Regions from separate parts of the Bradyrhizobium sp. AUGA SZCCT0431 genome, predicted to be linked through region 4. Evidence: predicted binding sites of a transcription regulator. Region 4 holds the regulator's gene; each other region holds the start of a gene.

Region 1 (7,578 bases), on a different contig from region 4:
GGGACAGGGTCTTGCGCCGATGCCTGAAGCCATTCATCCGGGACAAATCCGTTCTTGAACTCGGCTGCGGCGAAGGCCACTTGACGCAAGCTATCTTTGGCAAGGCACGATCGGTGGTTGGCATCGACATCAGCGATGTAGCAATTGCTCGCGCCAAATCGCTAAACCTGCCAAATGCCAGATTTGAAAGCGCTGATTTTTTGCAAGCCTCATTCGAGGGGTACGACGTGATCGCAGCCCTCGAATGCGTCTACTATCTGTCCCTACCGGAGCGAGAAGCGTTCTTGGAGAAAGTCGCCAAGGAACATTCTGGCAAGATACTTTTGCTTTCGGGTCCAATCGTCGACTACAGAAGACACTTCGGTCACAGGCGATTGATGCATGAGTTCACGACTCTGGGGTTCGCTCCCCTTAAATTTCATAACCTGTCCGTATATTGGTATCCGCCTTCATCTCGAATTATCGCCAGCCTAATCAAGCTGCCACTTGGACACACCTTGCTCGACTGGATACCAGAGTCGATGATCTATCAAAGGCTATACGCGCTTCGAGCACCGAAGCAGCACTGACTCGGTTGTTCGATTTGGTCCCAGTTGCAGACATTCGGCACCGATCAAATTTTACGCTCCGTTCAGCACCGTCGGGTCATGCCGCCATCGAAGAACGCGGCCAGCGGACCGTAGCCCTTGAGCTGCAGGACGTGCGCCACAAACTGGTCCGGCCACACGATCACCATGCACCCTGCTTCGCGATCGATGCCGCGCGCTGTTCCGGGCGGCTCCGGCGGAAGTCGCAACGAAGAAACAGCGGCGCGCGGCGAACCGACGCGATTAACGAGCGCCCGGCAATCTCGCTTCCGTCAAGCTCGCCTCGAGCCGAATTTGGCTCCGCTGAAATGAGACCGCGCCCTGACAGGGCGCTAGCCGCCATTCCCGTTCTCGCCATTCTCGCCGTCGTCGCCGATATGCTCGACGGAGACCACGTGCTCGTCCTCGGCGGTGTCGAACACGATCACGCCTTGCGTCGAGCGCCCTGCGATGCGGATGCCCTCGACCGGGCAGCGGATCAACTGGCCCTTGTCGGTCACCAGCATGATCTGATCGCTATCCTCGACCGGGAACGAGGCCACCAGCTTGCCGTTGCGGTTGTTGACCGACATCGCGACGATGCCTTTGCCGCCGCGCCCCGTGGTGCGGTATTCGTAGGAAGAAGTGCGCTTGCCGTAACCGTTGACGGAAACGGTCAGCACCACCTGCTCCTGCGCCGACATTTCGGCATAGCGCTCCTGGGAGAGCTGGAGCGTACCTGACGTCTCCTCGGCCTCGACATCGGCGGGCTCTTCGGCGCCGGTCTCGCCGGCCACCGCGCGGCGCATCTTCTGGTACGCCGACCGCTCGTCCGAGGTGGTCTCGACATGGCGCAGGATCGACAGCGAGATCAGCTTGTCGTTCTCGGCAAGCGCAATGCCGCGCACGCCCATCGAGGTGCGGCCGGTAAAGACGCGCACATCGGTGACGGGGAAGCGGATGCACTGGCCGCCGGCGGCGGTCAGCAGCACGTCGTCGCGCTCGGTGCAGATCTGCACGTCGACGATCGCCTCGCCCTCGTCGAGCTTCATGGCGATGATGCCGGAACGGCGGACATCGACGAAGTCGGAGAGCTTGTTGCGGCGGACGTTGCCGCCGGTGGTGGCGAACATCACGTCGAGATTGCCCCAGGAGGATTCATCCTCCGGCAGCGGCATGATGGTGGTGATGCGTTCGCCCTGCTCCAGCGGCAGGATGTTGATCAGCGCCTTGCCACGCGCGTTCGGCGCCGCCATCGGCAGCCGCCAGACCTTTTCCTTGTAGACCTGGCCGCGCGAGGAGAAGAACAGCACCGGCGTATGCGTCGAGGCCACGAACAGCCGGCTGACAAAATCCTCGTCGCGGGTCTGCATGCCCGCGCGGCCCTTGCCGCCGCGGCGCTGCGCCCGGTAGGCCGACAGCGGCACGCGCTTGACGTAGCCGGCATGCGAGACCGTGACCACCATGTCTTCGCGCTGGATCAGGTCCTCGTCCTCGACCTCGTCTTCCTGCTCCATGATGACGGTTTTGCGCGGGGTGGCGAAATCGGCCTTCACCTCTGCGAGTTCGGCCTTGACGATGGCCTGCACCCGCGCACGCGAGCGCAGAATCTCGAGATAGTCGGCGATCTCCAGTGCGAGCTTGTCGAGCTCTTCGGAAATCTCCTCGCGGCCCAGCGCAGTCAGGCGCTGCAGGCGGAGGTCGAGAATGGCCTTGGCCTGCTCGAACGACAGCCGCGCGGTACCATCGGCCGCCATCCGGTGCCGAGGATCGTCGATCAGCGTGATCATCGCCTCGACATCCCGCGCCGGCCAGTCCCGCGCCATCAGGCTGTCGCGGGCGGTGGTGGGATCCGGCGAAGCGCGGATCACGCGAATGATCTCGTCGATATTTGCGACGGCGATGGCCAGTCCGACCAGGATATGGGCGCGGTCGCGGGCCTTGTTGAGCAGGAACTTGGTGCGGCGCGTGATGACCTGCTCGCGGAACGCGATGAACAGCGTCAGCAGGTCCTTCAGGTTCATGGTCAGCGGGCGGCCGGAATCCAGCGCCAGCATGTTGGCCGGGAAATTCGATTGCAGCGGCGTGAAACGATAGAGCTGGTTCAGAACGACATCCGGCACCGCTTCACGTTTCAGTTCCACGACGACGCGCAGGCCCTCGCGGGACGATTCATCGCGCAGGTCGGATACGCCCTCGATCTTCTTCTCGCGCACCAGTTCGCCGATGCGCTCCACCATGGTGGCCTTGTTCACCTGGTAGGGAATTTCGGTGATGATGATCGCTTCGCGATCCTTGCGGATGGTGTCGATCGCGACCTTGCCGCGCATCATGATCGAGCCGCGGCCGAGGTGATAGGCCGAACGGATGCCCTGGCGGCCGAGGATGATGCCGCCGGTCGGAAAATCGGGGCCGGGTACGATGTTGATGAGGTCGTCAATCCCGAGCGCGGGGTTGTCGATCAGCGCCGTGCAGGCGTCGATGACTTCGCCGAGATTGTGCGGGGGGATATTGGTCGCCATGCCGACGGCGATGCCGCCGGCGCCGTTGACGAGGAGGTTCGGGAACTTGGCCGGCAGAACCGACGGCTCCCGCTCCGAATTGTCGTAGTTGGCCTGGAAGTCGACGGTGTCCTTGTCGATGTCGCCGAGCACGGCGAGCGCCGATTTCGTCAGGCGCGCTTCGGTATAGCGGTAGGCCGCCGGGGGATCGCCGTCGACCGAGCCGAAGTTCCCCTGCCCGTCGATCAGCGGCACGCGCATGGAGAATTCCTGCGCCATCCGGACCATCGCGTCGTAAATCGACTGGTCGCCGTGCGGATGATACTTACCGATCACGTCACCGACGACGCGCGCGGATTTGACGTATTTCTTGTCCGGCGTGTGCCCCTGCTCGTACATCGAGTACAGAATGCGGCGGTGCACGGGCTTGAGGCCGTCGCGGGCATCCGGCAGCGCACGCGCCACGATCACGCTCATGGCGTAATCGAGGTAGGAGCGCTTCATCTCGTCCAGAATGGAAACGGGACGAATATCGGAAGGCGCCGGCGGCTCGCCGGGCTTGTTCTCATCGTTGTCAGACAAAGGGGAATCCGGTCAGTTCTAGGCTGGGAATCATATAGCGTATCGGGGGGCTTTTAACCACCCCAAGGCGCTCCCGGCCAGCTGTTTTTCCCTTCGTTTTTTCATGGACTTACAGGACCCGCGGCGCCCTTCAGGCAAGTCATCGCGCCAGCCATTTCCGGGCCCCCGATACGGCCGTCTCCGGGACCAAATATGCTGGTCGAAACCGGTGTTGTTCGTTTCGCCTACTGGCCGAAAACCACCGCATGCATGATCCGCCCGGGAACGAAGGTAAACAGCCCGGCAACAACCAGCGCGCCCGCAAAGATCGAGATCATCGTGATCTTGTGGCCGCGGACCTTGTGCCGGCGCGCGTACCACACGCCGAGCACCAGCATGATCGGCGTGAAGATCGACAGCAGATGGATCGGGCTCCAGGGACCCAGCAGCCTGATCTCGTGAATCCAGAACGAGGAGATCGCGACCACGGCCATCAGGCCAACCCAGATCCAGCCAAGCGTCCGGTGCGGCAGCGTTCCCTTCGGGGCCGCGAACTGGACGACGCCCAGAGCGAACGCCGCCATCGCCGCAAAGGCATGAAGCGGGATCGCGGGGGCGGCATCCAGCAGCGGCGCGAGGCTCATGACGGACGCTCCCCCAAGGCTCCATCCGGCGACGGCCCGCCTGATCGCCGAACGCGAGACGAAAAACGTTAAATCAATGTCCTAATGTAAATATCATTAACATAGGTGCGAGTCAAAATGCTGCGACGCACAATCATGTGCTCGTAGAATCAATCCGTTGGATCCGATCTTTAAGAATATACACGAGCCAAGCGAGCTTGCGCGAACCGCTGCTTTTTCGGCGGCTCGCAAACCCGGTTGGCCTGACAGGCCCCGATCAGAACGGGATATCGTCGTCCATGTCGTTGTTGCGCCCGGCGCCGGCGGCCACCGCGCGGCGCGGCGCGGAAGTGGCCTGGCCGCCGCCAAAATCGCCGCTGGAATCGTCGGAGCCAAAACTGCCGCCCCCGCCGCCGGAGCGGCCGTCGAGCATGGTCAGGGTCGAATTGAAGCCCTGCAGCACCACTTCGGTCGAGTATTTCTCGACCCCGCTCTGGTCGGTCCATTTGCGGGTCTGCAGCGCGCCCTCGATATAAACCTTGGCGCCCTTCTTCAGGTACTGCTCGGCGACCTTGCAGAGCCCTTCATTGAAGATCACGACGCGGTGCCACTCGGTCTTTTCCTTGCGCTCGCCGGTACCCTTGTCGCGCCAGGTTTCCGAGGTCGCGATGCTCAGATTGGCGATCGGCCGCCCGTCCTGTGTCCGCCGGATTTCCGGATCCTTGCCGAGGTTTCCGACCAGGATCACCTTGTTCACGCTTCCCGCCATCGTCGCTCTCCACTCAAAATCGGTACCAAAAAACTGCTGCGCGACCGCTGCAATCGGCCGGCACGGGCCGCCCGATTGGCCGCCTCATCCACATCAGGGACATTTGAGACGACCCTATACGCCCGATGGCCGCCCCGACTTAGCGATCCCTCGGCAAAGCAGCGGTTATCCACATATAGCATTGCCCGCGGCATTGTTCCAGTTTTGTTCTGCGCAACCTCAGGTCATCCACACCTTGCCGGTGTTCCGTGCCGGACGCCGCGCCCACCCGGAGCTGCGCGGCGGATATTATAAACAAATCATTACCTTGAAGGGCCGGCACTTCTCCTGCGAGTGTTGCATTTCGGAGACGGCATTTCCGGTCGAATTGGCGTATGGGTTTATCCAACGGCGCGGCGCTCGCGTCTTGGACGAAAACGCTTCGGGACCAACGGGAAGCGGACAACGGACTGGGGACTATTTGAAATGAAGAAGTTTTTGCTTGGTACTGTTGCTCTCGTTGCCTTTGCCGCTCCTGCTGCTGCGGCTGACCTCGCTGCGCGTCCCTACACCAAGGCGCCCCCGATGGTCGTGGCCATTTACGACTGGAGCGGCTTCTACATCGGCGCCAATGGCGGCTGGGGTACGAGCCACAAGTGCTGGGACGCCTTGAATGGCGCGGGCGTGTTCGTTGCCAGCGAAGGTTGCCACGATGCAAGCGGCGGCACCGCCGGTGGCCAGATCGGTTATCGCTGGCAGGCCGGCACGTGGGTGTTCGGCGTCGAAGGACAGGGCAACTGGGCCGACTTCAGCGGCAGCAGCGTGAGCCTTGGACCCGTGGGCTTTGGCGCGGGAACGACCATCCGGTCGAAGGTCGACGCGTTCGGCCTGCTCACCGGTCAGGTCGGTTACGCCGCCAACAACGTCCTGCTTTACGTCAAGGGCGGTGCAGCCGTGACCGCCGATCGCTATCGCGTCAATGCCACCGTCGGCAACGCTCTGATCGCCTCGTCCAACGATGACAATCGCTGGGGTGGTGTGGTCGGTGTCGGCCTCGAATACGGCTTCGCCCCGAACTGGTCGGCCGCCGTCGAATACGATCATCTGTTCATGGGGAACCGAACCGCCACCTTCACCAATGTGGCTGGCGGCACCTTCAGCGAACGCATCCGTCAGGACGTCGATCTCGTGACCGTGCGCGTCAACTATCGTTGGGGTGGCCCGGTGATTGCGAAGTACTGAGCTTCGCTGCACCAAAAGATTTGATGAAAAGGCCGGCCTCGCGCCGGCCTTTTTGTTTTGAGGTGGCCTTTTTGTTTGAGCGCATTGGTTCCGCCCACGGCTCCGCTGCCATCTGCTGCCATTGCGATCCCATGGCAACTCATTGCAAAACAAACCGTTGATGGCTCGCTGCGAGCACTGGAAATCCCGGCCCGTTCTTCCTACGTTCCAGCTTTCTGCCATCGGCGCCCGGCCCGGTTTTCCCCAGGCCATGCGCGCCCAACGTGGCGCGCCTCCACGCGCCTGGAAATGCCGATATGGATGAAGTGCTGAGGGCGAAGCGCCAAACCAACGCCGGCTCGGGAACGCGCGCGATAACGATCCGCGGCGCGCGCGAGCACAATCTGAAAAACATCGACGTCGAGATTCCCCGCGACAAGCTTGCGGTGTTCACCGGTCTGTCCGGTTCCGGCAAATCCTCGCTCGCCTTCGACACCATCTATGCCGAGGGCCAGCGACGCTACGTCGAGTCGCTCTCCGCCTATGCGCGCCAGTTCCTCGAGATGATGCAGAAGCCCGACGTCGACCAGATCGACGGCCTGTCGCCGGCGATCTCGATCGAGCAGAAGACGACGTCGAAGAACCCGCGCTCGACCGTCGGCACCGTCACCGAGATCTACGACTACATGCGCCTGCTCTGGGCGCGCGTCGGCGTGCCCTATTCGCCCGCCACGGGCCTGCCGATCGAGAGCCAGCTGGTGTCGCAGATGGTCGACCGCGTGCTGGCGCTGCCTGAAGGCACACGGCTCTATCTGCTGGCGCCGGTCGCGCGTGGCCGCAAGGGCGAATACAAGAAGGAGCTCGCCGAGTACCTCAAGAAGGGCTTTCAGCGCGTCAAGATCGACGGCAGCTTCTATGAGCTCGCCGAGGCGCCGACGCTCGACAAGAAATTCCCGCACGACATCGACGTCGTGGTCGACCGCATCGTGGTACGCCCCGATATCGGCCAGCGCCTCGCCGAAAGTTTTGAGACTGCGCTAAAGCTCGCCGAGGGCCTCGCGGTGATCGAATACGCCGATGCGCCCGCAGGCAGCACCGACGACGAAAAGAAGTCCGAAAAGAAGTCCGACAAGAAGACCGCAAAGATCCACGACAAGAGCGGACCGGAACGGATTCTGTTCTCCGAAAAATTCGCCTGCCCGGTGTCCGGCTTCACCATTCCCGAGATCGAGCCCCGGCTGTTCTCGTTCAACAACCCCTATGGCGCCTGCCCGGCCTGCGGCGGCCTTGGCGTCGAGCAGCATATCGACGAGGACCTCGTCATCCCCGACAAGGAGCTGACCTTGCGCAAGGGCGCG
Region 2 (7,578 bases), on a different contig from region 4:
CGACACGGTGGGAGCTCTCGCCGGCCCCTTGCTGGCCATCGGCCTGATGTGGCTGACCGCGGACAATTTCAAGGCTGTGTTCTGGTTTGCGGTCGTCCCCGGCTTTCTGTCTTTGGCCTTGATCATCTTCGCGGTGCGCGAGCCCGACCGCCCCGCAGGCTTGCGCAAGGTGCGCAACCCGATCAGCCTTTCCGAAGTCAGGAATCTCGGCGCGGCCTATTGGTGGGTGGTGGCGGTCGCGACGGTTTTCACGCTGGCGCGCTTCAGCGAAGCCTTCCTGATCCTGCGCGCGCAGGGCGCCGGCATGCCGCTCACCCTCGTGCCCGCGGTGCTGGTGCTGATGAACGTGGTTTACGCCGCCGCCGCGTATCCGGCCGGCGTATTGTCGGACCGCGTCAATCGCGTCACCGTTCTGGCTGTCGGCATCCTGGTGCTGGTTGCCGCCGATATCGTGCTCGCTTTGCTGCCTTCGCTCGCGGGGGTCGCGCTCGGCGTCGCGCTGTGGGGCCTGCACATGGGCTTGACCCAGGGGCTGCTGGCGACGCTGGTGGCGGATACCTCGCCTCCCGAACTGCGGGGCACGGCTTTCGGATTTTTCAACCTGCTGGGCGGCTTTGCCATGCTGGCGGCCAGCGTCCTGGCCGGGGCGCTGTGGGACCGTGCAGGGCCGGAAGCCACGTTCTTCGCCGGTGCCGGCATTGCGCTGGTGGCGCTGGTCGGCCTGCTTATAGTGCAGGGCCGAACCAAAACAGGCCGAATCGAACCAAAATAGCGGGGATGCGACCAATATTCGGAACCGTGGAGTTTTTTCCGCCGTCCGGAGGTTGCGATGGATTACGCCCGTTTACTGTTCGGTTTCAGTGGCCGCACCAACCGCGCCAGGTACCTTGCTGTCCAGCTCGCGCTCCTGACTTGCTGGCTCGTGCTTTGGCTGAAATCCCCGTTCGGGCAATGGGAGGTTTTGCAAGCCGGCGCCGTCATCGCGATGCTCTGGATCAATGCCGCCACGACGGCCAAGCGGCTTCACGACCGCAACAGGAGCGGTTGGTGGGCGATTGCGGTGCTGATCGTTAACCCTCTCTCCTACGTGTATTATGCGCTCTTCTTCGGGCTCTATTTCGGCGTTGATGTTTCCGGCGCGCGGGAGCTGCTGTTCGTGATGGGTGCTGTGGCGCTCTCCGTTCTGCAAACCTGGATGGTCATCGAGCTGTTTTTCCTGATCGGAACCGATGGCCGCAACCGCTTTGGACCGGATCCGACGCGCACCCTTCCCAAGGCTCCCCTGGTTTCCCACCCGCAATCGTTCGGCGTTCCGGATTTCCTGCTGCAGCGTGCCGGCCCGGCCGCACGTGGTTGATACCTGGCCGGTCACCGGAGTTACGCATGGACTACGCTTGGTACCTGTTCCGCTTTGAAGGCCGCCTCAACCGCGCCAATTTCTGGCTGGCAGTGCCGATCGTCCTTTGCCTGATGATGGTGCTGGCCATATTGGCCATCATCGCCAGCAAACTGTTCGGCGGTCCCGAATCGATCAGCTTCCACATCGGTGACGTCTTCGGCGTGCTCGATCCCGAGTCATATCGTTCGTTGTCGGCAGCCAGTCTCGGTCAAGCCGTCATCAAGGCGATCGGAACCCCTTTGTTCCTGTGGATTTATCTGGCCGTCGCGATCAAGCGGCTGCATGACCGCAACAAGAGCGCCTGGTGGATGATGCTGTTCTTCGTCTTCCCCGGTCTCTTCGACCAATTCGCGGATCGGCTGGGCGATTCCTATGCCATGATGTTTGTCGGGCTCGTCTCGTTCGTTTTCTGCATCTGGGGTTTCATCGAACTGCTTTTCCTCAAGGGCACCACCGGGACCAACCGGTTCGGCGCCGACCCGCTGGCGCCGATCGATACGCGGCCGCCTTGGGACCAGCAAAGCGAGATCGAGATGGTGCCGCACAAGGCTGGCCCGCCGCCGGTATGACGTGTTAAGCCGGGGTATGAATGATGCCGTTTCCATTACCCGCGACCTCGTCCGCTGCCCTTCCGTCACCCCGGCCGATGCCGGCGCGCTCGGTGTTCTCGAAAACCTCCTGAAGGCCGCCGGCTTCGAGGTGCATCGCGTCACCTTCAGTGAGCCCGGCACATCAGACATCGACAATCTCTATGCCCGCATCGGCGATCGTGCCCCGCACATCACCTTCGCCGGCCATACCGACGTGGTGCCCGCCGGCGACGAAGCGGCATGGAGCCATGGCGCATTCTCGGGCGACATCAAGGACGGCTTTCTCTACGGCCGCGGCGCGGTCGACATGAAGGGCGGTATCGCCTGCAGCGTCGCGGCGGTGCTGCAATATCTCGCGGACAATGACGGCAAGCCGCGGGAAGATGGCAAAGGGTCGATCTCGTTCCTGATCACCGGTGACGAGGAAGACATTTCCGTCAACGGCACCATCAAGCTGCTGAAGTGGTGCGCCGAGCGCGGCGAGAAATTCGACCATTGCGTGCTCGGCGAACCCTCGAATGTCGAGGTGCTCGGCGATTGCATCAAGGTCGGCCGTCGCGGCTCGCAATCCGGCACGCTGTTCGTCGACGGCGTGCAGGGTCACGTCGCCTATCCGCATCGCGCGGCCAACCCGGTGCCGGATATTTCGCGGCTGATCGTGGCGCTGAGCGACGAGCCGCTCGACCACGGCAGCGCCCAGTTCCAGGCCTCCAACCTCGAATTCACCTCCGTCGATGTCGGCAACACCGCGAGCAACGTCATCCCCGGACAGGCACGCGCGAAATTCAACATCCGCTTCAACGACAACCACACGCAGGAAACGCTGCGGGCGCTGGTCGATGAGAGACTGGCGAAAGCCTGCGGCAACCGCATCCGCGCGCACATCAAATGGGAGCCCTCGAACTCCAACGTGTTCGTGACAAAACCCGGCGCCTTCACCGACCTTGCCGTCAGTGCGATCGAAGAGGTGACGGGACGCAAGCCGGAACTGTCGACCTCCGGCGGCACCTCGGACGCGCGCTTCATTTCGAGCTATTGCCCGGTGATCGAATTCGGACTGGTCGGCCAGACCATGCACCAGGTCGACGAGCGCACGCCGGTGTCGGATCTGGAGAAGCTTACGAAGGTGTATCGGGGCGTGCTGGACCGGTATTTTGCGTGATGGCGTCGCTTCGCTAAACAAAAAACATCGAAAACAACCCCATGCAAAGTATGGATGGGGGCCCTAATAATCCACGCGTACCAGATATAGTCCGTCCGGCGGCGCGACGGGGCCGCAGGCGGCGCGGTTGCGGGCGGCGAGGGCGGCGGCGAGATCGTCGGCGCTCCAGCGGCCTTCGCCGACCCAGACCAATGATCCCACCATCGAGCGCACCTGGCTGTGCAGGAACGAGCGCGCCGAGGTCACGATGGCAACCGCATCGCCGTCTCTGATGACGTCGAGCTGGTCGAGCGTCTTCTCCGGCGATTTCGCCTGGCACTCGGTGTCGCGGAACGTCGTGAAGTCATGCTTGCCGAGCAGCCGCTGCGCGGCGTTGTGCATCGCGTCGGTGTCGAGACGCCGTGGCACCCGCCAGGTGCGGCCGATATCGAGCGCGAGATTGGCGCGGTGGTTGGTGATGCGATAGCGGTAATGCCGCTTCATGGCTGAAAACCGCGCCTCGAAATCGTCGGCTACGATCTCGGCGCTGAGCACGCCGATCGGATGCGGCCGCAGGTGCGCGTTCAACCCGTCGCGCAAGCGACCCGGCGGAAACGGTTTTTGGATATCGCAATGGGCGACCTGCCCCAGCGCATGGACGCCGGCATCGGTGCGCCCCGCGCCGTGCACGCGAACCTGTTCGCCGCAGATCGCCTTGACCGCGGTTTCCAGCGCGCCTTGCACCGTTGGGGCGTTGTCCTGGATCTGCCAGCCGCTGAAGGGGCTGCCGTCATACTCGATGATGAGCTTGTAGCGGGGCATCAGCCGAGCCGCGCCGGCGGCTTGAGCGGCGTGCCGCGCAGAAAATCCGCTGATTTCATCGGCGCCTTGCCGGCGCGCTGCAATTCGAGAATTTTGATCGCACCGTCGCCGCAGGCGATCGTCAGATGCTCGTCGAGCACGTCACCCGGCGCGCCCACGCCCTTGGCCGGCTCGCAGCGCAGGATTTTGATACGCGCCGCTTCGCCGTCGAGCGCGGCCTCGCACCAGGCGCCGGGAAACGGCGACAGCCCGTGGATGTGCCGCAGCACCTCGCGCGCAGGTCTCTTCCAGTCGATCCGCGCCTCGGCCTTCTCGATCTTGGCGGCGTACGTCACGCCCTGCTCGCTTTGCTTGCGCAATTGCAGACCGCCGCGTTCCAGCCCGCCCATCGCGCGCACCATCAGGTCGGCACCCAATGGGGCCAGCGCGTCGTGCAGATCGGCCGCGGTCATCGTGTCCGAAATAGGAAGGCGCTCGGCCATCGCGACGTCGCCGGTGTCGAGGCCGACGTCCATCTTCATCACCATCACGCCGGACTCGGCGTCGCCTTGCATGATGGCGCGGTTGATCGGGGCGGCGCCGCGCCAGCGCGGCAGCAGCGAGCCGTGCAGGTTGAAACAGCCAAGCGGCGGCGCATCCAGGATCGCCTGCGGCAGGATCATGCCATAGGCGACGACGACGGCGGCATCCGCGTTGTGCGCGCGAAACGCTTCGAGTGCGTCCGGCGTCTTCAATGTGGTCGGCGTCAAAACCGCTATGCCGAGCCGCCGCGCTTCCTGCTCGACCGGCGTTACCTGCAGCTTCATGCCGCGCCCGGCCGGCTTCGGCGCGCGGGTATAGACGGCCGCGATGTCATGGCCATGGGCCACGAGCTCCAGCAGCGTCGGCACCGCGAAATCGGGCGTGCCCATGAAGATCAAGCGAAGAGGCATGTGGTGACGATATCCCGAGACGATTTAATTCTACTCGTCATGGCAGGGCGATAGTAGTCTGCTTTGCGCAGACTACGTAAACTTGTCTGCGCTCCCGGCCATCCACGTCTTTGCTGCGGCGAGAAAGAAAGACGTGGATGCCCGGCACAAGGCCGGGCATGAAGGCGGAGCGAATTGCGAACTACTCCGCCGCCCTCTTCGCGGCCTTGGTAAACTTCTTCAGCACACGGTCGCGCTTCAGCTTGGACAAGTAATCCACGAACAAGATGCCGTTGAGGTGATCGATTTCGTGCTGGATGCAGGTGGCGAACAGGCCGTCGGCGTCCTCCTCGTGCACCTTGCCGTCCAGATCGGTGAAGCGCACACGCACCTGCGCCGGCCGCTCCACCGCCTCGTAATATTCGGGGATCGAGAGACAGCCTTCCTCATACACCGACAGTTCCTCGGACGAGGAGATGATCTCCGGATTGATGAAGACCCGCGGCTGCGGCCTGGTCTCGCCGTCCTCGGTCTTCTTGGCCAGATCCATGGTGATCAGCCGCAGCGGCTGCGCGACCTGGATCGCGGCGAGGCCAATGCCGGGCGCGTCGTACATGGTCTCGAACATGTCGTCGGCGAGCTTGCGGATCTCCGCCGTCACCTTCTCGACGGGTTTGGAGACGAGCCGCAACTGTTTGTCCGGCAGGATGATGATTTCTCTTAATGCCATGATGGGGCGATTTAAGCTGCCGGTTTGCCGCGGTCAATGCGCGGCGGAACCGGTTAAGGGGGCCTTAACCATGATTTTTAAGGCGGTGTTAACCACGAAAATTAAGCATCTGTTTACCATAAATGTTCCCTATTCGTTCGTGCTAACCAGCGAATCGGCTACAAGCAGGCCATGAACGAGATTCTTTTTGTGGTCGGCGACCTGCCGATTCGTGTCGTCGACGCGCTGATCGGCTTTGGCGTGCTGGCGCTGGTGCTGCTGCTGACCATTGCCATCGTGATTGCCCGCTCCGGCCGCCGCGGCGCGGAACTCGCGATGGCGCAGGCGATCCGGGCCGACGAGCTGGAGGAACGCCTGAGCGAAATGCTGCGGGCGCAGAGCGAATCCACCGGCCGGGTCGATGCGATGGGACAGGCGCTGGCCGGCCGTCAGGCCGAGATGGCCCGCGCCGTCAACGAGCGGCTGGATTCGGTGACCCACCGGGTCGGCCAGTCGATGGAAGCGACCACGCGCAACACCATGGACAGTTTGCGCGTGCTGCATGAGCGGCTCGGCATCATCGACAATGCGCATAAAAATCTCACCGACCTGACCTCGCAGGTCACGACACTGCGCGACGTGCTCGCCAACAAGCAGTCGCGCGGCGCGTTCGGCCAGGCGCGGATGGAAGCGATCGTCCAGGACGGCATGCCGAAGGGCGCCTACGAATTCCAGTACACGCTCTCGACCGGCAAGCGGCCGGACTGCGTGGTGTTCCTGCCCGACCAGCGCCCGCTCTGCATCGATGCGAAATTTCCGCTGGAAGCGATGACCGCGCTGCACGACGCGCGCACCGACGAAGAAAAGAAATACGCCACCCAGCGCCTGCGCGCCGACGTGATGAGACACATCAACGACATCGCCGAGAAGTATCTGATATCAGGCGAGACCCAGGACACCGCGCTGATGTTCGTGCCGTCGGAATCGGTCTACGCGGAAATTCACGACGGGTTCGACGACGTGATCCAGAAGGCCTACCGCGCCCGCGTCGTGCTGGTGTCGCCGTCGCTGCTGATGCTGGCGATCCAGGTGATGCAGCAGATCCTCAAGGACGCGCGGATGCGCGACGCCGCCGACCAGATCCGCACCGAGGTGCTTAATTTGGGCGACGATCTCGGCCGACTGCGCGACCGCGTGCTGAAGCTGCAAAAGCATTTTGGCGATGTGAATGAGGACGTCCGCCAGATCCTGATTTCCGCCGACAAGATCGAAAAGCGCGCCGGACGGATCGAGGAACTGGATTTCAGCAAGTCCGAGCCAGCGGCTGAAGCCCCGCGCATCGTCAAATCAGGTGCACCGGAGCTGTTTCCCCTGCAACGCAAGCTGCAGGCGGGGGAGTAGGGGCCTACGGAGGCGCTACACAAACGGTGTCATCGCCCGGCTTGACCGGGCGACCCAGTATCCCAGAGGCGGCCGATGGGCCCCGCAGCTTCTACGTCTATATCCTCGCCAGCCGCATCGGAGGGACGCTTTACGTCGGCGTCACCAACGACCTGATTCGTCGCGTTGCCGAGCATCGCCTGAAGTCGGTCAAAGGATTCACGAAGAAGTACGATGTCGACAAACTGGTCTATTTCGAGCAGTTCGATGACGCTGAAAACGCGATCAAGCGCGAGAAGCTACTGAAGAAATGGAATCGCGCCTGGAAAATCAGATTGATAGAAGAACTCAATCCAAATTGGGATGATCTCTACCCCAGCATAACCGGCGTTTGAATGTCTCCGCTATATCCAATTCTCCGTCATACCCCGCGGAGGCGGGGTATCCAGTAGCACGAGGAAATAGTTGGAGAACCGAGGCTTCGCGGAATACTGGATCGTCCGCCTTCGCGGACGATGACAGCCGGGTGGGTGGCTCGGCCGGGCGATGACAGTATCATTTTTGGCGGCCGAATCTGCTAACAACCCTTCATGACCACCAACGAAGCCCCCTCGACATCGGCAACA
Region 3 (7,578 bases), on a different contig from region 4:
CGTGCAGCAGGTAGGCCTCCGGCAGCGTCAGGACAGGCGCGGTCACGCCGCCATCGACGTGCATCTCCTCGAAACGCTTGCCGTTGGCTTCCGCGCTCACCAGCATCGGCGGAAACACGACGGGCAGGCTCGCCGATGCGGCGACGACGTCCCGGAACAGGTTCAATGCTGCGGGCGTGCGGAGCGAGGCGATGCGTCCCATGTCCCAGATCGCGGTGCGCTGCGAATCGAGATTGGTCGTGACGACGAGCAGTCGCCGCCCCTTGGCGTGTTCGGCTGCGACCGACGCGACGAAGTCGGCATCGATATATTTGGCCACCAGTTCGCGCAGCCGGGCGTTGCCGAACAGGCCCGCCCCGAAGATGGCATTGAACGGGTTCGGTGCGTCGAGAAGGCTCTCGGCGATGCCGCTGGTGTAGAGCTCACGCAAGGTCGCGTCATGGCCGGGACCGAGAAACGCGAATGGCGCGATGAGCGCGCCGGTGCTGACACCCGACACGATCGAGAACGAGGGACGGCTGCCGGTCTCGGTCCAGCCGATAAGCACACCGGCGCCATAGGCGCCGTCGGCCCCGCCACCGGATAACGCAAGGTAGGTGCGGGGTCCGCGCAGCATGGCCTGTGCGGGATATTGCCGGAATGTGGCGGCGGGCTCGTCGGCGTAGCGGCGCAAATCCGTCAGATCGAGGACGCGCGCGGAGGATGCCTCCGCAACACTGTGCGGCGTCCTCGGCAGCGACGAACATCCGGCGGTGAGAAGGCTGAGCGCTGAAACCATGGCCAAGGCTACGGATGTCCGAAGACCGATGCAGTTCATGACATTTCCGGATTGGAAGTGAGCGCTCAGGGGCAACCCGCCGCGTATCGGGAGTCGCTTCGCCATTCGGCCCATCGGGATGCGGCGACCATTCGCTCCGTCAGGCGCCGGCGATTGCTGGACGGCGGCGGCTCTCGCCGCTCCGGCCTGGACCGGATTCCGTCACACGCATCCGGACGCACCGCCGGAAAAAGGGCCGTTTTGACGCCATAAGACACATCCGAACCAATCAAGTGAGTAATCACTTACTAAAGTTGGCTGACTGAAAAGTCAATAGCGGATCATGTATACGGTATCAAAATACCTTAACGGATTGGTGAAAGGATTCAGCCTGCGCACTGCAGCAGACGGCAAATAGGGTAGGGTCTGGGAGTGACCAAGCATATCACCGACCGCGCAAGGATGGCCCGTCACTGGCTGATCCTTGCAGACGATCTGACCGGAGCCGCCGACTGCGCCATTGCGTTCGGCAGGATGGGGCGTGAGGCGGTCGTGACGTGGGGTGACGCCACAAAGCCGTCGCATCGCCAGGCAGCTGTTTGGGCTCATGACGTCGCAAGCCGCGGCCTTTCGTCCGAAGCCGCGGTGGCGCGCCATCTCGGCGTGCTGGCGCGCTTGCCGATGTCCGAACGTGCGCTGTTCAAGAAGATCGATTCAACGTTGCGAGGACAGCCCGCGGCGGAACTGGCCGCGACGCTTGCCCATCTGAAGTCAGGGGCCGAGCGGATATTTGGCGTGCTGGCACCAGCCTTTCCGGCAACCGGCCGCACCACCGTCGATGGCCGGGTCCTCGTTCACGGCGCGGCCTTGGAAGAAACCGAGCTGTGGCGGCGCGATCACACCTATCCAAATGCCGATCTCGTCGACATTCTCGCGGCCGCCGGAATTTGCAGCGAGAAGGTCACGCTTGCCGCTGTGCGTGGGGGCGATCTCGGAGCCAGGTTCGCAACGATGGCGGATCGGTCGGCCACCGTGGTTGCCATCTGTGACGCCGAGACCGAGAATGATCTGGCCCTGATCGCGGAGGCGGGGCTGCATGCATCGCCTGCGAGCGTCTTCATCGGCAGCGCGGGTCTTGCGCATGCGCTGGCGAATCTGGAGGGACGTGGCGGCAGCGAAGCGCTGCGTATTCCCGCCAGCAAGTTCGGAACGCTCACCGTCGTCGGTTCGCTCGCCGCTGCCTCCCGTGTCGCGGCACGCCGCTTGAGGGAGACGGGAACCGCCGCATATTTTCCGGTCGAATTGAAAGCCCTGGCTGGAAATGATGTCGATCGCGCGGAACTTGCTTCCGGAGTGATGGCGCGTCTCGCTGATGGTGGCGATGCTCTCGTCGAGATATCGCTGAACGATTCTCCAAACATGTCGGTAGGGCCGCTTCTGGCCCACAATCTCGCGACAGCGCTGCAAGTCGCCGCGCCCGTGATCGGTGCGATTGCGGCAACGGGCGGCGAAACCGCGGCAGCGCTCTTGTCGGGCCTTGGCGTCAACGCTATCCGTCTTGCCGACGAGATCGAACCCGGCGTGTCGCTCGGCCTCACGCTGGGCCCGCTGTCCGTTCCTGTCGTCACCAAGGCGGGCGCATTCGGCGACGAGGATAGTCTTGTACGCATCAACGAGCGCCTTCACGCCGTTCGAACCAGAGGAAGTTTTGCATGAGCCGCCCGACGATTGCGATCACGATGGGCGATCCCGCCGGCATCGGGCCCGAAGTGATCATGAAGGCGCTGGCCCAGGAGGCGACGCGGGCGATCTGCAATCCGCTCGTGATCGGCGACGCCAACCGGCTGCGCAAGGCAGGCCGGCTTGTCGGCGCGTCGGTTGCGGTCGATGCACTCGGCGATGCCAAGCAGGCGGACTTTGCCGCAAGCGCCGTGCAATGCCTGGACCTGAAACTGGTGCCGGACGATTTGCCGTTCGGCCAGGTGTCGGCAGCAGCAGGTGAGGTCGCCTATCGCTGCATCGAAAAGGCCGTCGAGGTGGTGCAGGCAGGCGGCGCGCAGGCGATCTGCACTGCGCCGCTGTCGAAGGAAGCTCTTCACGCAGCCGGCCACAAATTTCCGGGTCACACCGAATTGCTGGCGCATCTCACCGGAACGCCCGAAGTCTCGATGATGCTGGTGTCATCGAAGCTCCGCGTCATCCACGTCACCACGCATATCGGTCTACTCGATGCGATCGAGAAGATCGAGCCCGGCCTCGTCGAACGCGTGATCTCGCGCGGACACGGCGTACTGGTACGCGCCGGCATCGCCAATCCAAGAATTGGTGTTTGTGCGATCAATCCGCATGCCGGCGAAAACGGGTTGTTCGGCCGCGGCGAGGAAGCGGCGAAGATCGCGCCCGCGATTGACGCCTGCCAGCGCCGTGGCTGGGATGTACGCGGCCCGCTGCCGGCGGACACGCTGTTCTTCCTGGCTGGCCGCGGCGATTACGACATGGTGGTTGCCATGTACCACGATCAGGGTCACGGCCCCATCAAGGTACTCGGGCTGGAAGCGGGTGTTAACATCACGGTCGGCCTGCCCATGATCCGGACCTCGGTCGATCACGGCACGGCTTTCGACATTGCGGGCAAGGGTATCGCGGATGAGCGCAGCCTGATCGAGGCGCTGCGGCAGGCGGCCGATCTGGCGCCGGACGCGGATCTCCGCGATCGTGTGTGACTAAGTATGGGTGTTTAATCCGGCGCTCCTGATCGCGCAGGCAAATTGCGGAGGCTCCATTGACGTCGTCGAGCGGGGACACGACATATCCCCGCACTGTCGATCCACGTCACCGCTCAGGAGAAAATATGGACGCGCCGCCTAATATCGATCCCGTCACAGCGCATCCTGACGGTGACGTCGTGCACTGGCTGACCAACGGCACGCGCGATCAGCGCTTCATCGACAATATTTTCGGTGAGCTTTGTGTCCGGCTCCAGCAAGCCGGCATTCCCGTCAAACGGGCGTCGCTTCATATCCTGATCCACCATCCGCAATGGCTTGGCGCCCGGATCAGGTGGGAAGACGGGATGCGCGAGGCCGAGATTGCGAGAGTGGACTACGATGTTCAGGAGCGATCCGAATATATCGGCAGTCCTGCCAACGAAATCCATGACGGTGTCACCGAGGTACGCGAAAATCTCGAGCGCGATCCCTCGCTGGGCCGCAAGCACGCCGTCTATGACGAGATGCGGGCGAAAGGCCTGACCGACTATGTGGCGTGGCCGCTCTATCATACGCTCGGCAAGCGGCACATCGTGACCTTCGCAACCGACCGGTCCGGCGGTTTCGACGCCGCGCATATCGCAGGCCTGTTGAAACTGTTGCCGGTGCTGGCGCTGGTCAGCGAAATCCGGGTCAAGAACCGGCTGGCGCGTACGCTACTGGAAACCTATGTCGGATCGCATGCCGGCGAGCTCATTCTGGCGGGCGCCACCAGGCGCGGAACCGGGACCACGGTACGCGCCGCCATCATGATCTGCGACTTGCGTGATTTCACCCGGATCTCCGACAACTGGCCGCGCGATGACGTCATTGATCTCCTGAACGGCTATTTCGACGCGATGTCGGAGCCGATCGCGCGGCATGGCGGCGAAATACTGAAATTCATCGGCGACGGTCTGCTCGCCATTTTTCCGCTCAGCCAGCCCTCGGCCTGTGCAAATCTGCTGCATGCCGTGACTGAGGCCCGTCAGGCCATGACGGCGCTGAACGAAAAGAACAGCGAAACCGGCCGTGCGCCGCTGAACTACGGCATCGGCGTCCACGTCGGCGACGTCATGTACGGCAATATCGGGTCGCGCAGCCGGCTCGACTTCACGGTTATCGGTCCGGCGGTCAACATGGCTTCGCGTCTTGAAGCCCTCACCAAACAATTAGGGAAAACGGTGCTGCTGTCCCGCGCGTTCGCCGACTCTGTCGAAGGCGATTTCGATCTCGAGCGCGTCGGTGAACATCCGGTGCGCGGCTTCAATGACCCGATCGAGCTGTTTGCGTATCACGGCTGAATGCCCGATCTACGCCCGCGCGTCTCCGATCGCTTGACACAAGGCGTTCTTGTTCTCATTATGTTCTCTCTGCGAGAACCTCGTCGAAACGTCATGGGCGAACGGTCGGATGGCAACGACAGCCACCATCCTCCATGCGGACCTGGATGCTTTCTATGCCTCGGTAGAGCAGCTGCTTGATCCATCGCTGCGCGGCAAACCCATTGCCGTCGGTGGTGGGGTTGTGCTTGCCGCGTCTTACGAAGCCAAGGCCTTCGGTGTCCGCGGCGGCATGCCCGGACGGCAAGCGTGCGAACTCTGTCCGCACCTCATTTTTGTCAGCGGGCATTTCAGGGAATACCAACGGCTGGGCGATGCCGCCATCAAGGTGATCGGCGATTTCACGCCCCTCGTCGAGCGGATCTCCATCGACGAGGCCTTTGCCGACGTCGCGGGCTGCACCCATCTGTTCGGTCCGCCTGCCGAAATCGCGATGGCCATCCGCCAACGCGTGCGCGCGGAGCTTGGCCTTCCGATCTCGGTCGGTGTCGCGCGCACCAAGCATCTGGCGAAAATTGCTTCGCAAGTGGCCAAACCCGATGGGCTCGTCGTTGTCGATCCCGATACGGAGCTCAGATTCCTTCACCACCTGCCGGTCGAGCTGATGTGGGGCGTGGGTCCGGCGACGCGGACACGGCTGGCCGAAATCGGCGTGCTCACGATCGGGCAACTGGCAGCGACACCGGGATGTTCGCTCAAGCGGGTGCTTGGTTCCGCGGCAGGGACGAAACTCGCGTCGCTGGCGTGGAATCGTGATCCACGGGAAATCAAGACTCACCGCCGGGCTCGATCGGCAGGAGCGCAATCGGCGCTTGGCAGGAAACCCGCCGAAGAGCGGGTTGTTCGATCCACCTTGCTTCACCTTGCTGACCGAATCGGCAGCCGGCTGCGCGCCAAGTCCAGGCCTGGGCGGACCGTGACGGTCCGCGTTCGCTTCGCCAATCTGAACTCAGTCACGCGTTCGGTCACGCTCGACGCGCCGGTCTCCGCGACCCTGATTCTGGCCGAGGTCGCCGAGGAGCTGGTGCGCGCTGTCCTCGCCGATCATCCTCACGAGAAAACCATTTCGCTCCTGGCGATTTCCGTATCGCATCTTGGAGAGCAGCGGGATGTGGAGCTCGAGCTCCCGCTCGGACTTGACGATGAAGCACGCCGCCCCGGCACCAAAAGAGGCATGGCACGTGGGGCGGCTGACCATGCGGTCGATAAAATCCGCGATCGCTTCGGATGGGATTCGATCGGCTACGGATCGGTGGCGCTGGGCGTCTCTTCTTCCGTTCCCGACGCGTTTCGCAAACTCGCCGAAAAGGACCTGTGAACTTCCTCCTCAATACGAAAGCGTTGCCGGGAGCGATCCAGCGACAGATCGAACTAGAGCGTTTTCCAGCGAAGTGGATACCGGTTCGCGTCAAGAAAACGCGTCAAAACAAGAATCTAGAGCTCCGTTCCGATTCCATCGGAACGGAAAAGGCTCTAGTCGCGCGCTTAAAGCCCGGTTCGCGCTTTCCAGCTCTTGCCTGATTTCGGGTCGTAGCGCCCCCCACCGAGGTGCTCGTGGCCCCAATTCATGATCTGCAGCAGGACGGGCTCCAGGCGCTTTCCTTCGTCGGTCAGCTGATAGGCGTATCGGACAGGGTTTTGCTGGTAGGGCTCGCGTTTCACCAGGCCCCATTCCGCAAGCCGCTTGAGCCGTTCGGAGAGAATGTTGGACGGGACGCGTTCAGCGCTGTCCTGCAGCGCCTGAAAGGTCTGCTTGCCGTGCCACATCAGGTCACGAACGATGAGCAGGGTCCACTTGTCGCCCACGACTTCCAGCGCACGCGCGATGGAGCATGTCGATCGGAAGTCATGTTTTGCCATGGCGAACGTGCCCGCTTTTCCAGCACCGAACCTGCCCGGAACGGTGTCCCTCGACAATTTATCAGACCGACTTGCATTTTTAAAGTGTCATGGCTAGTGTAACTTTCGATTTTAAAGTGACTGGCTGCCGCCGGGCGGCTGATCGAGGTGGCGACGTCATGAACAGAATCGTACTCGCCCATGCTGCCGCGGCGGCAGCGGCCTTGATCGCAGGGGCTGCCGTCGTTGCCACGCGCTCCGTCATTGGAGAGATCGACCCGATCTCGCTGGTCTTCTACCGCTATCTGATCTCGATCGCCTGCTTTGCGCCGTTTCTGCTGGCGATGTGGCCGCGCGGCGGCCTTGCGCTATCCGAGTGTGCAAAGATCGCCGGGTTCGGGATTCTGTTCTTTGTGCTTTTTCCCTGGGCCTTCAATGCATCGCTCCAGTACGTGCCGGCCGCGCGTGGCGCGGTTGGTCTGGCGACGATACCGATCCAGACCCTGATCGTCGCAGCTGCCTTCGGCCGAGAGAAGCTGACCACCGCGAAGGTGGCAGGTGTCGTGCTGGCGTTTTCAGGCATCGCCGTGGCGTTTGGCACCGCTGCATTCGGGCGGGGAAATACCGATTACATGGTCGGAGACGCCCTGATGCTCCTGAGCGTCTTCTGCGCCGCCATCTACTCCGTTTTCAGCCGCGCAACCCTGATGCGCCACGGGCCGATTTTCGTCACGGCATTGGCGATGGCATTCGCCGTCGCTGTCTTGTTGCCGGTTGTTGGTCTCCAGCAAGGCAGCGCTGCTCTGCCGGCGCTCAGTACAAAAGGATGGATCGCGGTGGTGTTTCTTGGCACAGTTGCCGGTGTTCTGCAGTTTTCGCTTTTCATGTGGGC
Region 4 (7,578 bases):
AGGAATTGGCTCGGCGACATCACATTGGCAAGGGCTCGGCCCGACAACGGCGGACATTCTTTCCTCCGCATTCCGCATCTGTTCCACTATCCCGCGGATAGCCACTTCCAGTAGCTTTGTGAAAACAGGGATACTCCAAGGCGTGGGATGGCGGAGCAGGGCAGCACGCCGGGCGGCAGACGGGGCTACGCCGGAACCTGGCCGCCGCGCCAGGCGGTGGCGCCGGCGGGCGGCTATGCGCCGATCAGCATCAGCGCCCTGCCGCCGTTCATCGAGACTTTGCGCACATGGGCGCGCGCGGAAGCCGGCGCAGGCCGCCTGCTGCCCTGGGTGCCAGTCGCGTTCGGCACCGGCATCGCCTTCTATTTTGCCGCCGATCATGAGCCGGTGCTGTCGGTCGCGGCCGTCACCGCCATCGCGCTGTGCGCGGCGGCGTTCTTGCTGCGGCGGCACAAAATGTTTCCGGTCGCTGTGATGATCGCTGCCGTCGCCGCCGGCTTTGCGATTGCGACCTGGAAGACGGCGCGGATCGCGCATGGCGTGCTGGCGCGGCCGATGTTCTCGGTGGCGCTGACCGGATTCGTCGAGACCCGCGACATCCGCGAGCGCACCGACCGTTTTGTGCTGCGCGTCGTGACCATGGAGAGCGCGCGCGGATCGACCAAACTCGAGCGCGTGCGGCTTTCGGTCAAGAAGGGTACCGCGCCCGCGGTCGGCAGCTTTGTCGAATTGAAAGCGCGGCTGTTGCCGCCGCTGACACCGTTGCGGCCGGGCAGTTACGATTTCGGCCGCGACATGTTCTTCTCCGGCATCGGCGCCTCCGGCTTCGTGATGGGCGCGATCAAGACCGCGGAAGCGCCTGATGGAGGCGGCTGGAAGCTGCGCTATTCGGCGTTCATGCAAGGCATGCGGGACGCGATCGATGCGCGGATCCGGACCACGCTGGAAGGCGACAAGCGCGCGATCGCGACCGCGCTTCTGACCGGCCGGCGCGACGCTATCTCCGAGCCCGTCAACGAGGCGATGTTCATCTCCGGCCTCGGCCACGTGCTGTCAATCTCCGGCTATCACATGGCGGTGGTCGCGGGCGTCGTGTTTTTTGCGGTACGGGCGCTGCTGGCGCTGTTCCCAACGCTCACGGTTGGTTTTGCGATCAAGAAATGGTCGGCGGTGGCGGCGCTGGCCGCGTCGGCATTTTATCTGTTGCTGTCGGGAGCTGAAGTCGCGACCCAGCGTTCGTTCTTCATGACGGCGGTGGTGCTGATCGCGGTCATGGTAGACCGCCGCGCCATCACGTTTCGAACGCTCGCGGTTGCGGCGCTCATTGTCTTGACCATTGCACCGGAGGCGCTGGTGCATCCGAGCTTCCAGATGTCGTTTGCGGCGACCCTCGGGCTGGTGGCGCTGGTGCAGCTCGGCATGCCGCGCCTGTTCGCGCAGCCGGATCATTCCGCGACCGCGCAGGTGGCGCTGTGGGGCGGCCGCGAGATCTCGATGCTGCTGCTGGCCTCATTGGTGGCGGGCCTCGCCACCACGCCTTACGCGGCGTTTCATTTCCACCGGGTGACGCCCTACGGCGTGCTCGCCAATCTGGCCGCGATGCCGGTGGTCTCGGCGCTGGTGATGCCGGCGGGCCTGCTCGGCCTGGTTGCGATGCCCTTTGGTTTTGACGGCGTGTTCTGGGCCATCATGGGCGTCGGCATCGACTGGATGATTGTTGTCACGCAATGGGTCGCGGCCTTGCCGGGCGCGGTCGGTCGTGTGCCGGCGTTCGGCATCGGCCCGTTGATTGCGGCGAGTATCGGCATCATCCTGCTCGGCCTGTTGCGAACGCCGCTGCGCTATGCCGGCGCGGCCGTGGTGCTGGTGGCGGCAGTGTGGGCGGCGAGGGTGCCGCAGCCGGACATCCTGATCTCCGCCGACGGGCGCAATGTCGGTGTCCGCGGCCAGGACGGCAAACTGCATTTGATGCGCGCGGCCAAGGGGACTTCGACGGGGGCTGCGAGGGATGGCTTCCTCGTCAAAGAATGGCTGGCGGCGGATGCCGACGCGCGAAAGCCTGCCGATGCCTCGCTCACCGAGGGCGTCTCATGCGACGAGAGCGGCTGCGTGACGCAAGGCGCCGGTGGCGGGTTCGTGGCATTGGCGCTGCGGCCGGAAGCGCTGGCGGATGATTGTGAGCGCGCGGCGCTGGTGGTGACCGCAAGGCAGGCGCCTGCGGCGTGCGGCGCTTCTGTGATCGATGCGGAGCGTCTGCGGCGGCAGGGCGCCATGGTGCTGCGGCGAAGCGGCAGCGGATTTACCATCGATGCCGTCAAGCCGCGGGGCGTCGATCGCCCATGGTCGCCAGCGACCGCGGGCGAGGGTGACGCGGAGACAACCATCCTCGCGCCACGCCGCAACGCGCCGCGTGCTGTCGATGCGACCCCGTCGGAAGCGGATCTGCAGGCCGAGGAATAAGGATTCACGTTCCCCGGCGGGTCGCGACCGGCGGCGCGGAATTCAACCGGTGGAAAGCGGTGTCGCCGTGTCCGCCTTCGTTGTTGTGCGCTCGGGAATCGGATGCACCACCGGCAATTGCAGCACCGTGACGCGCTGACCCTCGCAAAGCTGCGTCACCAGCACATGGCTCCCATCGGGAAATTCGATCGCGTCGTGGTGACGTTCCCTGATGTGCGGATCAATGGTGTTGAACTTGCCGACGCGGAAACCGATCGTCCGCGTCCAGATCCAGCGATTGTCGTATTTGACGTCTTGCGCGAAGGCCAGTTCGGTCCCGGGCAGCATGCAGACCGCGACTGCGGGGTCGCGTTCGCTGGCAAAGCCGCGGGTCGAGGTGCCGCGGAAGGTGGTCGATATCAGTGTCTCGCCGACCTCAGCGGGACGCGTCGCCATCGCGTGCAAACTATAGTCACACATCGGATCGCTCCCTCGTAAGAGATAGAGACCCGTGCCTCCCTCGAGGCGCTGGCCTCTATCAGAGTGGACTTGAGCAAAGTCTATTCCTGTTCTGGACATTTGTGCGACCGAAAGGCCGGCGTGCCCGATCACAAACGCGCTACGGCGGCTGCGGATCTTCGGGCATCGGCGGCAGCGGCAGTTCGAAGGCGCCGAGATGGAATTGCTCCCTTCCGTCGTCGGCAATCCCGGGCAGCGCGACCAGCGTGAACGCAGCTTCCGGATATTGCTGCCAGATCGCAAGATCTTCCGCCGTCACCGTCAGCCAGCCGAACCGGAGCATGTAGCGGCCCGGCTCGGTCACGAGTCCCGCCCTCTGCCAGGTGATCTTGGTGATCATATTGCTGACCACGTCTCGCCCCCCGGTTTTTGCGTCTTCGAGTCGAAGAAAACGCGTCAAACCACCATCCTCGCACGCACAGTTTTTGCCGCATTCTGGGCAATTGTGGGACGCGTGGCCCCATCGTTCTCCGTCAGGGCCGGGTACAGCCGTCCGAGGGACGGCGTCGCTTCCGCTCGCCTATGCCCGGCCATCCACGCGAAGGCGGCATGGCCGGCATGACGACTTCGGATAAGGAGTGACGCCACTGACGCCCGCGGAAGCGGGCCGCCCTCAGTACTTCCGGTACAGCCCGATCAGCTTGCCCTGAATCCGGACCCGGTTCGGCGGCAGGATGCGGACTTCATAGGAAGTGTTGGCGGGCTCCAGCGCGATCGAAGCGCCGCGGCGGCGGAAGCGTTTCAGGGTGGCTTCCTCCTCGTCGATCAGCGCCACGACGATATCGCCGGTGTCGGCGGTCTCGTTGCGCTGGATCAGCGCCATGTCGCCGTCGAGAATGCCGGCGTCCACCATGGAATCGCCGCGTACTTCGAGCGCGTAATGTTCGCCGGAGCCGAGCATGTCAGGCGGTACGCTGATGGTGTGGCTGCGGGTCTGCAGCGCCTCGATCGGCGTACCGGCGGCGATCCGGCCCATCACGGGAACGGCGACCGGACGGTTGCCGTCGTCCTCGGCGGGCGCGCTGGCGGCGCGGACCTTGCCGAGCGTGCCTTCGATGACGCTGGGGGTGAAGCCGCGGCGGCCGTTGCCGTTACCGGCTCCCGCAAGTTCGGGCAGCTTGATGACTTCGATGGCGCGGGCGCGGTTGGGCAGGCGGCGGATGAACCCGCGCTCTTCCAGGGCGGTGATGAGGCGGTGGATGCCGGACTTGGAGCGGAGGTCGAGCGCATCCTTCATTTCGTCGAAGGAGGGCGGCACGCCGGCTTCCTTGAGCCGTTCGTTGATGAAACGCAGAAGTTCATACTGTTTGCGCGTAAGCATCTCGAGCAATCCCCCGGTTGGCGCGTCGTAATTCGTGGTCGTTCAGTTTCGCGGTTCTTCAGTTTCGCGGTTCTCAGTTGCGAGTGCGGTCTCAAATTCGGAAGTCCAAAACTCCCGTTTGTAGACACCAGATCTCGAAACAAATCATGAACGGACACTATATGTTCGATACATGTTCCGCAACCACTTAATTTCAGGTGAACGCGCGCCGACTTCGCCCGAACAGGCCGTCGCCATGCGTCATTCCGGCAGGCGCAGGAACTCGCATGGCGCGCCTTTCGGCAGCGCCGGCGCAAACGGCGGACGTATCAAAAGCGCCCGTGCCGCAGCGAGATTTCCAAGCAGCGACGAATCCTGGTGGCTCACCGGCACCGCGATCAACGCACCGTCTTCGCGCGGCTCGAGCCGTGCGCGCAAATAGTCTTCGCGCTGGTCGTTGGCGGGAAGATCGCGGCCGAGCAGGGCGGTCTCACGCACGTGATGGATGGTTTTTCGGCCCGACAGCGCGCGAATCAGCGGCACCAGAAACAGGAAGCCGCAGACATAGGACGAGACCGGATTGCCGGGCAGGCCGATCACCCGCATCGCCCCGAGGCGCCCGTGCATCATCGGCTTGCCCGGCCGCATCGCGATGCGCCAGAACGCCATGGCGACGCCCTCGGCCTCCAGCGAGCGCTTGACGAGGTCGTGGTCGCCGACCGAGGCTCCGCCCATCGTAATCAGGATGTCGGCGCCCGATGCGCGGGCGCAGCGGATGCCCTCCGTGGTCGCCTCGACCGTGTCGGCGGCGATGCCGAAATCGACGGTCTCGGCGCCCTCGGCCCGCGCCAGCGCGCGCAGCGCGTAGCCGTTGGAGTAGACGATCTGACCGGGGCCCGGGATCGAGCCCGGCATCACGAGCTCGTCGCCGGTGGCGAGCACCGCCACTTTGGGGCGGCGATGCACGGCGAGTTCCGGATAGTTCATGCCGGCGGCGAGCGACAGATCGCGTTCGGTGAGGCGGCTTCCCCTGGTGAGCAGCACATCGCCCTCGCGGAAATCGGCGCCGGCGGCGCGGATATGCCGTCCCGGTTTGGCGGTTTCCGTGATCGTGATGTAGTCGCCGCTGGCGGCCGTGTCTTCCTGGATGATGACGGCGTCGGCGCCATCAGGGATCACCCCGCCGGTGAAAATCCTGACCGCTTCGCCCGGGGCCACCTTGCGTTCGAACGGGCGGCCCGCCGCGACCTCGCCGATCACCTTCAGCCGCGCGGAGAGATCGGCGGCGTCTGCCGATCGCACCGCATAGCCGTCCATCGCCGACATTGCCTGCGGCGGTTGCGTGCGGAGTGCGGCAAGGTCGCGCGCGAGCACGCGATGCCAGGCGGTGTCGAGTGCGACCATTTCCTCGGGCAAGGGATCGGCGCCCGCAAGGATCGCGGCCAGCGCATCAACAACCGGCATCAGGGCCACGGCAGTTTCTCCTCGATCGCGATCCAATCTGGATTCGGCCTGGGGAGCGATCGTGGGCGCTTTCATAACGGAGAGCGGTGGCGGAGGCAAAAGCGCGCCATCTTGTTGCTGAACGGCAACATCGTTCCGCAATCGCTCATGACATCAGGCGGATACCGCCGTGGACCGCGCCAGCGATTTGTTCACGTCTGCGATTCGGTTAGGGTTCCCTCGGATTGGGGTGTGGGCAGGCAAAGTTTTGGTCAGCCACGGGCTGGCTTGCACGAGCCGGTTTCGCGCGAATGCGGAGCGGACGATGACGGCGGCGATAGCGACGGCAACGGTTTCGGTATCCCCGCGCGGTGTGTTTTTTCCATCCGACCGCCGGGCGAGCCTGCTGGCGAGCAGCATGCTCTGCGGCGGGACCATGCGCAGCCTCGCGGCGGCAGCCGGGATGATGACTGTGCTCGGCGTCTCCCCGGCGTTCGCGCAATGCTACTCCACCGCGACAGGGCTGGCGGGAGACTGCACGGCCGCCGTTCCGACCGGCGCCGCCGCCACGGCCATCGGCTTCGGTGCCAACGCGAACGGAATCTTCGCGACCGCGTACGGGAACGGCGCGACCGCGAACGGCATCGCTGCGACCGCGACGGGTTCGAACAGCAACGCCACCGGCGATCACGCGACGGCGACCGGGCAGGACAGCGTCGCGAACGGCGGCGGGGCTACCGTAACCGGTCAGAACGCCAATGCCACCGGCAACTTTGCAACTGCAACCGGTCAGAACAGCCGTGCGATTGGCAATTTGGCAACGGCCACCGGTAACGGCGGATTCGCGAACGGCGATTTCGCTGCCGCCACAGGTGCGTTCAGCGCTGCGAATGGCACCAACGCGACCGCAACGGGCACGCAAAGCAGCGCCAGTGGGGACTTCGCGACGGCGACCGGCAGCAACGCCATCGCGAACGGCGCGCAGTCGACGGCGACCGGGTACAACAGCCAGGCGAACGGCGGTCAAGCCACGGCAACGGGCATGGCCAGTCAGGCCAATGGCGGTCAAGCCACTGCGACCGGCACCGGCAGTGTTGCGAACGGCGCTGCCGCGACCGCGACCGGCATGGGCAGCTTTGCCAACGGCGATCAGGCCTCCGCGACGGGCGTAAGCAGCCATGCCAACGGCCTGCAAACGACCGCGACCGGCTACGCCAGCACCGCGAACGGCGCCCAGGCAACCGCGACCGGGGTGTTCAGCGCCGCCAACGGTAACTTCGCGACGGCAACGGGCACCGGCGCCACCGCCACCGGCGACTTCGCCACCGCGACCGGCGGCTCCAGCACCGCGACCGGGGCCTTTGCCACCACCGCCGGGGCCTTTAGTTCGGCAATTGGCGCGGGCGCGACCGCGACCGGCACGAGCGCTTTCGCCAACGGCACCAACGCGACCGCGACCGGTCAAAGCAGCCGGGCAAACGGCGTCAGCGCGACCGCAACCGGGCAGGGCAGCATTGCCAACGGCGCCACCGCGAGCGCCTTCGGTCAAGGCAGCAACGCCACCGGTGCTTCGACCACCGCGATCGGCCAGGCCAGCCTCGCCAGCGCAACCGGAGCTACCGCGGTGGGCGCCAGTGCGCGCGCAACCGCGACCGGCGCGGTCGCCGTCGGCAACAATGCCGCCGCTACCGGCACCAACGCCATCGCGATCGGCAATGGCGCGGTTGCGACCGGTTCGGTCGCGGTCGGTGCGTTGGCCTCCGCCGCCAACGGCGGCGCGGCGTTCGGTGACGGCGCGGTCGCAACGGGAACGAATTCGACCGCGCTCGGCCCGAACAGCCAGGCGCTCGCGGCCAACTCGGTTGCGATCGGCAACG

What was found. Region 4 encodes LexA, which represses DNA repair genes until DNA is damaged. Its sites were predicted from a motif close to TGTTCNNNNTGTGTTCNG; they were not measured.
Positions count from the first base shown of each region.
Region 1: the regulator LexA is predicted to act here: its motif matches at 6,434-6,451, upstream of uvrA (excinuclease ABC subunit UvrA).
Region 2: the regulator LexA is predicted to act here: its motif matches at 5,717-5,734, upstream of JQ567_RS16695 (DNA recombination protein RmuC).
Region 3: the regulator LexA is predicted to act here: its motif matches at 4,859-4,876, upstream of dinB (DNA polymerase IV).

Region 1 is NZ_JAFCLR010000009.1:181,933-189,510, forward strand. Features, by position in the region: gene JQ567_RS11105 (bifunctional 2-polyprenyl-6-hydroxyphenol methylase/3-demethylubiquinol 3-O-methyltransferase UbiG) at 1-569, shown strand, start outside; gene gyrA (DNA gyrase subunit A) at 920-3,649, opposite strand; gene JQ567_RS11115 (DUF2306 domain-containing protein) at 3,874-4,272, opposite strand; gene JQ567_RS11120 (single-stranded DNA-binding protein) at 4,529-5,020, opposite strand; gene JQ567_RS11125 (outer membrane protein) at 5,486-6,241, shown strand; gene uvrA (excinuclease ABC subunit UvrA) at 6,538-7,578, shown strand, end outside.
Region 2 is NZ_JAFCLR010000015.1:74,275-81,852, forward strand. Features, by position in the region: gene JQ567_RS16660 (MFS transporter) at 1-772, shown strand, start outside; gene JQ567_RS16665 (DUF805 domain-containing protein) at 830-1,357, shown strand; gene JQ567_RS16670 (DUF805 domain-containing protein) at 1,384-1,968, shown strand; gene dapE (succinyl-diaminopimelate desuccinylase) at 1,985-3,151, shown strand; gene truA (tRNA pseudouridine(38-40) synthase TruA) at 3,215-3,952, opposite strand; gene fmt (methionyl-tRNA formyltransferase) at 3,952-4,884, opposite strand; gene def (peptide deformylase) at 5,066-5,593, opposite strand; gene JQ567_RS16695 (DNA recombination protein RmuC) at 5,765-6,973, shown strand; gene JQ567_RS16700 (GIY-YIG nuclease family protein) at 7,000-7,347, shown strand; gene JQ567_RS16705 (AmpG family muropeptide MFS transporter) at 7,543-7,578, shown strand, end outside.
Region 3 is NZ_JAFCLR010000025.1:13,721-21,298, forward strand. Features, by position in the region: gene JQ567_RS23355 (patatin-like phospholipase family protein) at 1-778, opposite strand, end outside; gene JQ567_RS23360 (four-carbon acid sugar kinase family protein) at 1,190-2,473, shown strand; gene pdxA (4-hydroxythreonine-4-phosphate dehydrogenase PdxA) at 2,470-3,480, shown strand; gene JQ567_RS23370 (adenylate/guanylate cyclase domain-containing protein) at 3,609-4,808, shown strand; gene dinB (DNA polymerase IV) at 4,918-6,165, shown strand; gene JQ567_RS23380 (helix-turn-helix domain-containing protein) at 6,333-6,707, opposite strand; gene JQ567_RS23385 (DMT family transporter) at 6,866-7,578, shown strand, end outside.
Region 4 is NZ_JAFCLR010000002.1:158,521-166,098, reverse strand. Features, by position in the region: gene JQ567_RS02530 (ComEC/Rec2 family competence protein) at 148-2,460, shown strand; gene JQ567_RS02525 (hypothetical protein) at 2,503-2,919, opposite strand; gene JQ567_RS02520 (hypothetical protein) at 3,059-3,298, opposite strand; gene lexA (transcriptional repressor LexA) at 3,572-4,279, opposite strand; gene glp (gephyrin-like molybdotransferase Glp) at 4,520-5,731, opposite strand; gene JQ567_RS02505 (YadA-like family protein) at 6,027-7,578, shown strand, end outside.